Regions from separate parts of the Oceanimonas sp. MB9 genome, predicted to be linked through region 1. Evidence: riboswitches for the same ligand, from Rfam matches in the RefSeq annotation. Region 1 holds a riboswitch; each other region holds the start of a gene.
The links. Region 1 has a riboswitch for thiamine pyrophosphate ahead of OJHNALOF_RS10520 (sodium:solute symporter family protein). Riboswitches for the same ligand answer to the same signal wherever they lie in the genome.

Region 1 (3,250 bases):
ATAGCGGCGCAAACCGCCATGCTGGCCGCCAGCGCCATGGGCTACGACAGCTGCCCCATGATCGGCTTTGATGCCGAATGCGTGGCCGAGCTAATTCGACTGCCCCCCGGCCATGTGGTCGGCATGATGCTGACCATCGGCAAGGGCACCAGGGCCGCCCATTCCAGGCCGGGGCAACGATCCCTTGACGCGGTGCGGATCCTGAATCGTTTCTGACCATACGGGGTCGCTGGCCGGCCCGGGGAGAGCAACCATGAACACTCAACACTGGCACGCCCACGGACGCGTGTTACTCGCCACCTTGCTGGTAGCGGGATCCTTCATCATCTCGGCCCGGCTGGCGGCGGTGGCCCCGGCGGCCTCCCTGACGCTGCTGCGCTTTGTGCTGGCCGCCGCCCTGCTGCTGCCCTGGGTACTGCGCCGGGCCGACCGGCGTCGCCAGTTGTGGCGGGCCATGCCCCGCGGCCTGACCATCAGCCTGTTTTATGCGCTGTTTTTCATTTTGATGTTCGAGGCGCTGCACAGTACCACGGCGCTCAATACCGGCACCCTGTTCACCCTGGTGCCGGCACTGACCGGGATCGCGGGCATCTGGCTGCTGCGCACCCGGGTCACCGCCGGCCAGGGGCTCAGTTACCTGCTGGGCATGCTGGGCGCGCTCTGGGTGATCTTTGAGGGCAGTCCGGACCGGGCGCTGGCGTTGCAGCTCAATGCGGGAGACCGGCTGTTTCTGCTGGCGGTATTCTGCATGTGCGCCTATTCCCTGTGCATGAAGCTGCTGTATCGCAACGACTCGGTGGCGGTGCTTACCTGCGCCACCCTGCTGGGCGGTGCGATCTGGATGGGACTCATGGTCTGGCTGACCGAGACATCACTGCAGTGGCAGGCGCTGGCGCCGGCCGACTGGCTGGCCATGGTCTACCTGGTGGTGTGCGCCACCCTGGCCAGCGGTTACCTCTTTCAGGGAGGCAGCATTCACCTCGGCCCGCAGCGGGTGATGGCCTACACCTACCTCAACCCGGCGGCGGTCGCCCTGCTGCTCTGGCTGTTTGGCGGCGAGCCGGTGGCGGCCTGGCTCTGGCCCGGCATACTGCTCTCCTGCATGGCAACCTGGTGGCTGCAACAACATGCCTCTTCCCGGCCCATGCCCGCTGCACAGAGGGCCGAGCACTGAGCACCGCCACATTGACAACCACGCCGCCGGCCCTTACTCTCGATTCGCTATTCCTGGGGGAGCCCAAACGGGCTGAGACTCCGCCACACCGGCGGTAACCCTTAGAACCTGATCCGGATAATGCCGGCGAAGGGAAGGAAACGAACGATCCCGCACAACCCCGATCCGTCCCGCCTTCCCTTCACCCGTGTTTCCGGCCATTTAGTGCTCTCGGGAGCAAAGGGAGAACACATGCTGGACACCACCACCGCTATTTTATGGCTCTGTTTATTTGCCGCGGTTTTCGCCATTCCCGGCCTGCTTTACGCCCGCCGGCAAAATGACAAACCGGAAGACTTTATCGTGGCCCGCAACAGCCAGGGCGGCAGCGCCACCATGCTGACCCTGCTGGCCACCACCATGGGCACCTGGATTCTGTTTGGCCCGGCCCAGGCCGCCACCTGGGGCGGCATTGGCGCCATTACCGGCTACGCCCTTGGGGTGCTGGCACCCCGCCTGGTGATGATTCCGCTGGGCAAGCGTATTCGCGAGCTGATGCCGGAAGGTCACACCCTCACCGAGTTTGTGCTGGGCCGCTATGGCCGCGGCATGTACGGCTTCGTGCTGGTGATCATGCTGTTCTACATGTTCATCTCCCTCACCGCCGGCCTCACCGCCATCGCCCAGATGGTGGCGCTGCTGGCGCCGGTGCCGCTGTGGGCCACCGCCGGCATTGTGATGGTGGCCACCCTGCTTTACACCCTCTATGGCGGGCTGCGGGTCACCATTTTCACCGACAGGGTGCAAATGCTGGTGATACTGCCGTTTTTGCTCACCCTGATCGTGCTGGGCTGGCAGGCCACCGGCGGCCTGGTCCCGGCCCTGACCGGCCTGCAGGAAAAGGCTCCCCACCTGCTTGATCCGCTCGACACCACCGGGCTGAAATCGGGTCTGACCTTCTTTCTGGCGGTGGTGCTGACCGGCCTGTTCTATCAGGGCACCTGGCAGCGGGTGTTTGCCGCCCGAGACAACAAGGTGATTCGCAACGGCTTTATTCTGAGCGGTGTGCTCAGCTTTCCCATCATCTTTATCATGGGTTTGTTCGGCCTGGCCTTTGTGGGCCTGGGCCTGCCCGGCGACGGCTCGGTGGCGCTGTTTAGCGTGCTGATGCCCAACATGCCGCTGTGGTTTGCCATTGGCCTGTTGCCCTTTGGTCTGGCACTGATCATGAGCAGCGCCGACTCCACCATCAGCGGCCTGACCAGCATGCTGGTGGTGGACCTGCGCCGGCTGTTGCCCAACACCAGTGTGCACCGCCTGCTGGGGCTGTCGCGCTGGTTGATCGTGCTGGTGTCCATTCCGGTGCTGTATGTGGCCTCTCAGGGCTTCAGCGTGCTCTATCTGTTCCTGCTGGCGGATCTGCTGTGCTGCGCCGCGGCCTTTACCGTGTTCTTTGGCTTTTACAACGCCCGCTACCAGGGCTGGAACGCCATGCTCAGCACGCTGGGGGGCCTGGTGGCCGGCCTGATGCTGTTCCCGGCGCCGGGCGAAGCCGCCACTCACCTGCTGGAGTCCTTCCTGCTGGCCACCTTTGTGCCGGTGGCCATCTCCGCCCTGCTGCTGCTGGTGCCCGCCCGCCAGCCCTTTGACTTTGCCGCCCTGGCCAGCCGGGTACGCAGCCTGGAAAGCTGATTTCGTTTCGTCGCACCTTTTCGTCGTAACGAAAGCACCGGCGCGCCGTCAGGCCGCCGGTTTTTTGTGTCTGAAATAGAGGTGCTGCCACCAACAAACGCCGGTACCCGCTGTTACCTGAAGTCCAACGGGCATAAACTTGTTTGATCGACAAACAGGCTCCGTCAGGGATGAAAATAATAATGCACTTGGTCTGCCGGCTGATGCTGGCGCTTTGGCTGATAGCCGGAACCGCCATCGCCTCCCCCGTGGTATTAACGGACCACACAACCACGTCGCCGGCAGAAGCCAACCTGTGGCGGGCCCTGCCCACAGGCAGCACCATCACGGATTTTAACCAGTTGCGTGCCGCCATCTTGAGCGCCGGCACCGTGGCCAGCACCCTGGGAGGCGAAGGTGCCTTTG
Region 2 (3,250 bases), on a different contig from region 1:
GCGCTCACCGGGGTGGGCGCGGCCATGGCGTTGGGCAGCCAGAAATGGAATGGGGTCTGGGCCGACTTGGTAAAACACCCCGCCAGCACCAGCACCATCATCGGCAGGAACAACCCGTGCTGCTGCAGTGCCGCCCCTTGCGCCAACACCTCGCGTAGCTCAAAGCTGCCGGCCATCCAGCCCAGCATAATCAGCCCGGTCATCAGCGCCAGGCCACCACCCATGGTGACAAACAGCCCCTGCAGCGCCGCCTTGCGGGCTTTTTCCTGCTCGTGGTTAAAGCCGATCAGCAGGTAGGAGGTAATGCTGGTCAGCTCCCAGAATACAAACAGGCCGATAAGGTTGCTGCACAGCACCACCCCCAGCATGGCACTCATAAAGGCCAGCAGGTACATCATCAACTTGTGCCTGTCCGGGTTGCCTTCCAGGTAGCGACCGGCGTAAATCAGAATAAAGGTACCAATGCCGGTGATCAGCAGGGCGAACATCAGGCTCAGGCCATCCAGCAGAAAGCTGAGGCTGACGTTCAGGCTGGGAATCCAGTCGTAATAAAAGTGCACCACCTCGCCCCCGGTCACCCGGGGCCAGAAGCTCGCAAAATAGCCAAACAGGGCGGCCGGCAGGGCGGCCAGGCACCAGCCGATGTGCTTACCCAGTAAAGGGCTCAAACGCGGCACCAGAGCGGCCAGAATAAAACCTGCCAGAACGGCAACAAGCATACGCAAGGCTCCTTACAAAGCCCCTGGAAGGGCATCAGGATCGGCGAAAAATAAAGGAGAGACTCTGTAGAGCAGACTATAGCAGTGAAGTAATTGGATTAACTATCAGTAAGTTAATCAATTTTTTTATTGGTTATTAGCGCTGAAATACTACAAGCCGCCCCGGCCCGGCGCAAGGGGACCGGGGCGATAATGCCGGGGTCAGCGGGCAAAAAAGTGCTCTACCGGTCCCCGACCCTGGCCGATTTTGAGGCGAGCACCGGCCTCGATGGCGCGCTCGATATAGTGCTTGGCCGAGGCCACCGCCAGCTCCAGCTCCAGGCCCTGGGCCAGGTAGGACGCCAGGGCACCGGACAGGGTGCAGCCGGTGCCATGGGTGTTGGTGGTGATCACCCTGGGGGTGTCAAAGCAGCGCATGCCATCGCCATGCAACAGCCAGTCGGGGCTGCGCGGCTCCTGCTGCAAAAAGCCGCCCTTGAGCAGCACCGCCCGGCATTTCAGCTCCTTCAGGGCCGCGAGCAACGGCTCGACCTCGCGCAGCGAGGCCGGTACCTGGCGATCGGTCAGGCAGGCCGCTTCCGGCAGGTTGGGGGTGATCACATCCGCCAGGGGCAACAGCCGCTGCTTCAGGCTTTGCACCGCCTCCGGAGCCAGCAGCATGTCGCCGTTGGCGCTGACCATCACCGGATCCACCACCAGATGCCGGGGCCGGTATTGTTCCAGGGCATCGGCCACGGTGTTGATGGTGTCGACGTCGCCCAGCATGCCCACCTTGACCGCCGCCACCGGCAAATCGCCGAACACGGCATCGAGCTGGGCGCGAATAATGTCCTGAGGAATGGGGTGCACCGCAGACACGCCACGGGTGTTTTGGGCGGTAATGGCGGTGAGCACCGAACAGGCATAGCCACCGGTGGCGGAAATGGCCTTGATGTCGGCCTGAACACCGGCACCGCCGCCGCTGTCGGAGCCGGCAATGGAGAGAATAATGGCTTTGCTGCTGTGCATGTCCTTATGGTCCTCGTGAGGCGGGGAACCTCATCGGACATCTGCCGCCGGTTCCCTACGCCAGTATCAACTGGATCAGGTTCAACGGGTTCGGCGCCTTGCCGTCTCAGCCTTGCGGCTCCCCGACCAATGGCCCGATGATAACCAGCCCTTCCCCCAAATGCCAGCGGAGGCCCTGAACGGTTTTCGGCAGCAAAACTGTAACCTTTTTACAAAAAATTAATTTTGTATACAAGTTACAGGGAATTCTGAAACAGGCAAAAAAAACGCCTTCAGCAGTCATGCTGAAGGCGGCCTGAGCAGTCACGTATCGAATGCACAAATGAAAGTCAGACAGGGATGTCCCTGCCTCTGTACCTGAAGCTACTTTACTCTCGAACCGAGGCCGAGAAAAGCCCCAATCCGTAATTTTATTTCATTTCTGTTTTTTTACACCAGATCAGTGAGCCTGATCCCAGTTGTCTCCCACCCCGGCTTCCACCAGCAGGGGCACATCCAGGGTGGCCGCCTGCTGCATCAGTGCACAGATGTTCTCTCGGTAGGCGTCCACCTTGTCTTCACGAATTTCAAACACCAGTTCATCGTGCACCTGCATCAGCATGCGCACTTCGCCCTCGGGCAACCTGGTCAGCCAGTCACTCACCCGCACCATGGCCTTCTTGATAATGTCGGCGGCGGTACCCTGCATGGGCGCATTGATGGCCGCCCGTTCGGCGCCCTTGCGCCGAGCGCCGTTTTTGGACTTGATCTCAGGCAGGTAGAGCCGGCGGCCGAACAGGGTGGATACATAGCCACGCTCGCTGGCCTGCTCCCGCGTGTCTTCCATGTAGCGCAGCACGCCCGGATAGCGTTCGAAGTAGATGTTCATATAGTCCTGGGCCTCGTTACGGCCAATGCCCAGCTGACGCGCCAGGCCAAAGGCGCTCATGCCGTAGATCAGGCCAAAGTTGATGGCCTTGGCCCGGCGACGCTGCTCGGTGCTGACCTCATCCACCGGCACGCCAAATACCTCGGCGGCGGTGGCACGGTGAATGTCCTGGCCATGGGCAAAGGCATCGAGCAACCCCTTGTCCTGAGACAGGTGCGCCATGATGCGCAGCTCAATCTGGGAGTAGTCCGCCGCCACCAGCTTGTAGCCGGGCTCGGCCACAAAGGCCTGGCGAATGCGGCGACCTTCGGTGGTGCGAATGGGAATGTTCTGCAGGTTGGGATCCGACGACGACAACCGCCCGGTGGCGGTGTTGGCCTGATGATAGGAGGTATGAATACGGCCGCTGTGCTCGTTGACCATTTGCGGCAGCTTGTCGGTATAGGTGGACTTGAGCTTGCTCAGGGCCCGGTATTCCATCAGCAGTTTGGGCAGGGGGTAATCCAGCGCCAGCTCCTGCAGCACTTCCTCGGCGGTGGACGGCGCGCCCTTGGGGGTTTTCTTGATCACCGGCAGTTCCAGCTTGGTGAACAGGATCTCACCCAGCTGCTTGGTGGAGCTCAGGTTGAAGGGCTCGCCGGCAAGCTCATGGGCT
Region 3 (3,250 bases), on a different contig from region 1:
CACGCTGAGGGCATCGTCCATGTCCTGGGTGGACTCGCTGTCGATGGTGAAAAAGGGCACTTCGGTCAGGTTCTGACGGGGCAGGGTGTCTTCCAGCAGTTCCCACTGTTCCCTGTCCTGGGGTGCTTGGTTGGCCAGACTGTTGCGGGCCAGCACCACCCACCAGGGGGCGATGGGATCGTCCACGCCGGCGATCAGCTCTACCACTTCGGCGAAAAAGCCGTTGTCTTTCAGGGCGTGGCGCTTGAGATCGGCCAGGATCCAGTCGCCTTCCTTCAGGTTCTTTTCGTTCATCCCCTTGATGGTGCGGGCCTTGATGGCGTCTTTCATCAGCGGGTGATCGGGCACAATATTGAGCCGGTCACGGAACCACTTCACCCGGGCCACAAAGCGGGTCAGGCCGGGCTCCAGCAGGGTCTCTGGCTCAACCAGTTCCTTGTCGTTTTCGGTGCGCAGCACGGCGGTGATGCGATCGCCGTGCATCACCTTTTTCATGTGCGGCGGCGGAATGAAATAGCTTTCCTTGTCACTGACTTCGAGAAAGCCGAAGCCTTTGGAGGTGCCTTTGACCATGCCTTCCTTGGTGGGAAGGGTGTCGCGGATTTGTTGCTTGAGCTGGGCCAGCAGGGGGTTGTCTTGAAACATGTGTTGGGAACCTGTCGAAATATCGGCCTGACTATACGTATTTACCCTCGAATTGCCAAGAACACCTTGTCTTTTGCACTATTTTGGTGCGTTCTTTTTTGGTGCTTTTATCAACAACCCGGGCCATACACCAGGGTGGTATTTTGCGCTTCCGGCTGCCCCTGGGCGTTCACGCCGCTGTGCAGCAAATAGCGCAGGCCGTCGAGCTGGGCCGGGCTGTTCGGCGTCAGTTCCCCCGCCAGTTGCGCAATGTGCCGGTGGCCCAGGCCGCTTTCCAGATTGCCCGCCAGCATCACGTCCAGCCCCTGTGCTCGAGCACCGTCGGCCAGTTGCCGGCACAGGGCGGGCTCGCCCAGCAGAGAGGGGCGCAGCACCAGGGCACGCAGCCCCTCAAAGGGCGCCGGCACCCGGCCGCCGCAGCGGTCGGCGCAGCGGTCGGCGCTGAGCGCCACCGGCCAGTCGTGTTGCCGGGCCAGTGTCCGCGTGTGGGCGTCATCGAGGCCCGGATCCAGAATCCAGTCAATGGCGCCGCCGTCAATGCGCTGCCACAGGCCGGACAACTGCGTTTCGCTCAGTCGGCCGCCGGCGTCCAGCATCAGTTTCAGGCCGGGCACCAGCAGGGTCAGTTCGCGCACCAGGCCGGCATCAAACTGCACATCGCCGCTCAGGGTCAGCCAGGCTCGAGTGGGATGCACTCGGCGGCAACGCCAGGCGCGAATAATGGGTTCCCGCTCACCTTCCAGCAGCGGCAGGCTGGAGGCGGCCGCCGCGGTGGGAGGCGTGAGCGCGCAGCCCAGACCAAAGCGAACCCAGGGCAGGGTGGCCTGGTGTTCAAGGCCCTGCGTCAGCCGCTCGCAGGCGGCCAGCAGTTCGGCTTCGGTGTCTGCCAATTCGGCGGTCACCGGCGGCGCCACCTCGCCCCAGTGGCCGTCAATATTCACGTAAAAACCGTGGCGACGGCGCACGGCAACGCCATCAATCTGCTTTTCCTTGGTCAGCGGCAGGGCATAGCGATAAACCGAAATGGGCATGGGCGTGGCTTCCGAATAATTACTTTTATATAAAGGTAACACGCCGGCGCGACCGGCAACAGTATTCCTGGCAGTGCGACAGGCCATGCCAAAAAGTTTGCGATCGCTGCTTTTTCGGCTGTGGCGCAAGGGGGACAAGTCCTTTGCTTTTGTGAACTCGGTCTGGTTATACTGCGACCATCTTGTCGGAGTGCCCTCATGGGCTGAGACCGCGAAAGCGGGATCCGTTGAACCTGATCAGGCTAATACCTGCGAAGGGAAGCAAGTAAAGAATGTGCCACCGGATGTAGGCAGTTCTTTATCAACACTCCCGACAAGCATTTCACCAAATGGACGCAAAAGTGAGATCGCTATGTCAAAAAAAGTAAACCGTCGTGAAGTTCGCAGCCAGGCCCAGGAATACATTCACAACCTGAAGGGCGAACCCTTTCCTAACTCATCCCGTATTTATCTTGAAGGCTCACGCCCGGACCTGAAGGTCGCCATGCGTGAAATCGCCCTGGCCGACAGCTTCAAGGGCGGCAGCGAAGAAAACCCCATTTTCGAGCCCAATGCGCCGGTGCCGGTGTACGACACCTCCGGTGCCTACGGCGATCCCGAGTCCGAAATTGATGTCCGCCGTGGCCTGCCCCAGCTGCGCCACCAGTGGATTCTGGAACGCAACGACACCGAGGAGCTGGAAAACGCCACCTCCCATTTCACCCAGCAGCGCATGGCCGATGACGGCCTGGATCACCTGCGCTTCGAGCACCTGCCCAAGCCCCGCAAGGCCAAGCTGGGCCAGTGCGTAACCCAGATGCACTATGCCCGCAAAGGCATTATCACCCCCGAGATGGAATACATCGCCATTCGCGAAAACATGGGCCGCGAGCGGGTGCGGGACGAGCTGCTGCGCAAGCAGCATCCGGGTGAGAGCTTTGGCGCCAACCTGCCGGAAAACATCACCCCCGAATTTGTGCGCAAGGAAGTGGCCGAAGGCCGCGCCATCATTCCCGCCAACATCAACCACCCGGAAGCCGAGCCCATGATCATCGGCCGCAACTTTCTGGTGAAGATCAACGCCAACATCGGCAACTCGGCGGTGACCTCCTCCATCGAGGAAGAAGTGGAGAAACTGGTGTGGTCCACCCGCTGGGGTGCCGACACCGTGATGGACCTGTCCACCGGCCGCTACATTCACGAAACCCGTGAGTGGATCCTGCGCAACAGCCCGGTGCCCATCGGTACCGTGCCCATCTACCAGGCGCTGGAAAAGGTGAACGGCGTGGCCGAAGACCTGACCTGGGAGGTGTTCCGCGACACCCTGATCGAACAGGCCGAGCAGGGCGTGGACTATTTCACCATTCACGCCGGCGTGCTGCTGCGCTATGTGCCCATGACCGCCAAGCGCGTCACCGGCATCGTGTCCCGCGGCGGCTCCATCATGGCCAAGTGGTGCCTCACCCACCACAAGGAAAGCTTCCTGTACGAGAACTTCCGCGAGATCTGTGAAATCTGCGCCGCCTACGATGTGTCCCTGTCCCTGGGTGATGGCATGCGCCCGGGCTCCATCGCCGACGCCAACGACGAGGCCC
Region 4 (3,250 bases), on a different contig from region 1:
TTGGCGGCGGGGGCTTTATGCTGATTTACTCCGCCGATGACGACAAGGTCATCAGCATCGACCACAGAGAAACCGCCCCGGCCTATTTTCACCCCGGCATTTTTCAGCACAACGGCGAGGCCATGGCCTGGGAAGAGGTGGTGCCCACCGGCATTTCCGTGGGTGTGCCCGGCACCGTGCTGGGCTGGCAGGAGGCCCTTGGCCGCTACGGCACCATGAGCCTTGAGCAGACCCTGGCCCCCGCCATTGAGGTGGCGGAGCAGGGCTTTACCGTGACCGACAACTTTCACCGCATCGCTCAAAAAAACGAACACAAGTTCGCCCGCTTTGAGCCCAGCCGCGCCCTGTATCTGCAGAACGGCAAAGCCCTGCCCGTGGGCAGCCATTTCAGCAACCCGGATCTGGCCGCCACCTACCGGGCCATTGCCAAAGGCGGCGCTCAGGCCTTTTATGAAGGCGACATCGCCCGCGACATTGTGGCGGCGGTCAACCAGCCGCCGGTGGTGGACGGCGTCAGCGTGCTGAGCGCCACCATGACCCTGAACGATCTCAAAGATTACGAAGTGCGGCTGCGTCAGCCCATTCATTCCACCTACCGGGGCTATGACGTCTATGGCATGGCGCCGCCGTCAAGCGGCGGCATTGCCATTGCCCAGGCACTGAACCTGCTGGAAACCCGGGATCTGTCGGCGGCTTCACGCACCGAGGTGGAACACCTGTATCTGGAAGCCTCGCGCCTGGCCTTTGCCGACCGGAACGCCTATGTGGCCGACACCGAATTCACCGACGTGCCCATCGCCGGCCTGCTGTCCAAGGAATATGCCAAACACCGGGCCCCGCAGCTGGAAGCCCGGGCCGCCGGCCAGCGCGGGCCGGGAGATCCCTTCGCCTATCAGGACGATCCTTCCGTGCCCCTGCGCCCTGCCGCCGCCGGCCTGATGCAGGAGTCGGCCCACACCACCCACCTGGCGGTGTCGGACCGGCACGGCAACGTGGTGGCCTACACCTTTACCATTGAAGACTGGGGCGGCAGCGGCATTGTGGTGCCGGGCCGGGGCTTTTTGCTCAACAACGAGCTCACCGACTTTGACTTCAGTGCGCCGCACCCCAACGTGGCCGAAGCCTTCAAGCGGCCCCGCTCCAGCATGAGCCCCACCATAGTGCTGCGCGACGGCAAGCCCGCCTTTACCATAGGCTCACCCGGCGGCTCCACCATCATCACCACCGTGCTGCAGACCATGGTCAACCACATCGATCTGGGCATGTCGCTGGCCGATGCCCTCGCAGCCCCGCGCATGAGCCAGCGCAACGGCGACACCACCCTGGTGGAAACCCTGCTCGGCTTTCCCGGCAGCGAGCAGGCCAGGGCGCTCGAAGCCCTGGGCCACCGCTTTGTGGAAACCGACCAGATTGGCGCCGCCAACGGCATTGCCTTTCATGCCGACGGCTCGGTCACCGCGGTCAGTGAACCCCGCCGCCACGGCGTGGGCACCGCCCTGGTGCAGCAGCAGTAAGCCCCGTCAAAGGGTGGCTTGTCCGCCCTTTGAGTTATTCCCATGACGTCGGTTGCACCCCAGCAACCGGCACCTCTCCGTCGAGAAATATCTCCGGCCGTCTTCGTCACTAAATAACCGGATTCGGCCGGTTTTTATCGATTTCTATTACCGAATGCGTATAATTCCGCTCGCCTTATAACCAAGGCCAAATCCTAAGGGGTGGCATTTCCGCCTGAGATGCGCAACGCGCGAACCCTTTGAACCTGATCCGGTTGATACCGGCGTAGGAATAGGAAGCTCACAACGCCCTGCCCTGCTCGTATTGTTACCGGGTCTTCGCACTGAAATGGAGATGTAAAGTGCCGAGACTGACCCCCTTTGTTCCTTCTGCCCTGACCCTGGCCATGGCGGCCACCCTGCCGGCCCAGGCCGAGGAAAATACAGAATCCGTTTACACCCTGGCCCCCGTGCTGGTGACTTCCAGCTTTCGGGAAGACACCCTGCAGGACACCGCCGCCAGCGTGAGCGTGATCGATGAAGCCGAGCTCGACAAGCCAAACACCAACCACCTGGAAGACGTGTTGGCCAAGGCCCCCAACGTCAACCTGAGTGCCGGTGCATCCCGGGGCAAGTTTTACCAGATCCGTGGTGTGGGCGAGCGCAGCCAGTTTATTGGGGTGGTCAACCCTTCGGTGGGCGTGGTGGTGGACGGCATCGACATGAGCGCCATGACCACGGGCGCCACCCTGCTGGATGCCAGTCAGGTTGAAGTGCTGCGCGGCCCGCAGGGCAGCCTGTATGGCGCCAACGCCCTGGCCGGGCTGATTAACGTGCGTGCCAACGAGCCCACCGATACACCGGAAGGCAATGTGGAGCTGACCCTGGGGGAATACAACACCCGCAACCTGAGTGCGGCCGTGGGTGGCCCCATCAATGACAAGGTAGGTTATCGCATTGCGGCCCAGCGCAACCTGAGCGACGGCTTTATTACCAATGATTATTTAAACGCCGACAATACCAACAACATTGATGAAACCCTGCTGCGCACCAAGTTTCGCATTGCCGCCAGCGACGATCTGGATCTGGATCTGACCGCGTTTTACGCCAATATCGACAACGGCTACGATGCCTTCTCCCTCGACAACAGCCGCCATACCCTGTCGGACAACCCGGGCCATGATCGCCAGGAAACCATTGCCCTGTCGGGCAAGGCCAGCTGGTATGGCGTTGAAGCCTTTATTCTGGAAACCGCCCTGGCGGTGAACAAGAGCAACCTGGAATACGGCTATGATGTGGACTGGGCCAACCCCGGCCTCGGTGGCTACAGTGCCACCGACAACTACCAGCGGGACGAGCGCGGCGCCACCGCCGATATTCGCTTTATCTCCACCGAGCAGTCCGCTCTGTTCAATGGCCGCACCGACTGGACCGGCGGAGTCTATTTCTTTCACCGCAGCTCGGATCTGACCCGTCGTTACACCTTCGCCCCACAACACTTCACCAGCGAATATGAAGCCAACCGGGTGGCCACCTATGGCGAGCTGGAAACGGCCCTTACCGACCAGCTGACCCTGATCAACGGCCTGCGGGTAGAGCAGGATCGCACTCAATACCGTGACAGCGACAACAATGGCAGCGATCCTGTCGATCTGCTCTGGGGCGGCCGGGTGGCACTGGAATACCAGGCCGACGCCAGTAGCATGTATTACGCCCTGATCTCCCGGGGCTACAAGGTGGGCGGCTATAACGCCACC

Region 2: another riboswitch for thiamine pyrophosphate. It lies ahead of thiD (bifunctional hydroxymethylpyrimidine kinase/phosphomethylpyrimidine kinase); the one in region 1 lies ahead of OJHNALOF_RS10520 (sodium:solute symporter family protein).
Region 3: another riboswitch for thiamine pyrophosphate. It lies ahead of thiC (phosphomethylpyrimidine synthase ThiC); the one in region 1 lies ahead of OJHNALOF_RS10520 (sodium:solute symporter family protein).
Region 4: another riboswitch for thiamine pyrophosphate. It lies ahead of OJHNALOF_RS08420 (TonB-dependent receptor plug domain-containing protein); the one in region 1 lies ahead of OJHNALOF_RS10520 (sodium:solute symporter family protein).

The regions. Positions count from the first base shown of each region.
Region 1 is NZ_VFBE01000007.1:76,212-79,461, reverse strand. Features, by position in the region: gene OJHNALOF_RS10530 (nitroreductase family protein) at 1-216, shown strand, start outside; gene OJHNALOF_RS10525 (DMT family transporter) at 254-1,174, shown strand; TPP riboswitch at 1,220-1,326, shown strand; gene OJHNALOF_RS10520 (sodium:solute symporter family protein) at 1,406-2,845, shown strand; gene OJHNALOF_RS10515 (GGDEF domain-containing protein) at 3,028-3,250, shown strand, end outside.
Region 2 is NZ_VFBE01000001.1:199,260-202,509, forward strand. Features, by position in the region: gene OJHNALOF_RS00970 (putative monovalent cation/H+ antiporter subunit A) at 1-719, opposite strand, end outside; gene thiD (bifunctional hydroxymethylpyrimidine kinase/phosphomethylpyrimidine kinase) at 921-1,727, opposite strand; TPP riboswitch at 1,763-1,862, opposite strand; gene polA (DNA polymerase I) at 2,167-3,250, opposite strand, start outside.
Region 3 is NZ_VFBE01000003.1:12,956-16,205, forward strand. Features, by position in the region: gene OJHNALOF_RS01505 (exoribonuclease II) at 1-645, opposite strand, end outside; gene OJHNALOF_RS01510 (o-succinylbenzoic acid (OSB) synthetase) at 756-1,676, opposite strand; TPP riboswitch at 1,853-1,954, shown strand; gene thiC (phosphomethylpyrimidine synthase ThiC) at 2,029-3,250, shown strand, end outside.
Region 4 is NZ_VFBE01000005.1:1,095,772-1,099,021, reverse strand. Features, by position in the region: gene ggt (gamma-glutamyltransferase) at 1-1,514, shown strand, start outside; TPP riboswitch at 1,702-1,803, shown strand; gene OJHNALOF_RS08420 (TonB-dependent receptor plug domain-containing protein) at 1,856-3,250, shown strand, end outside.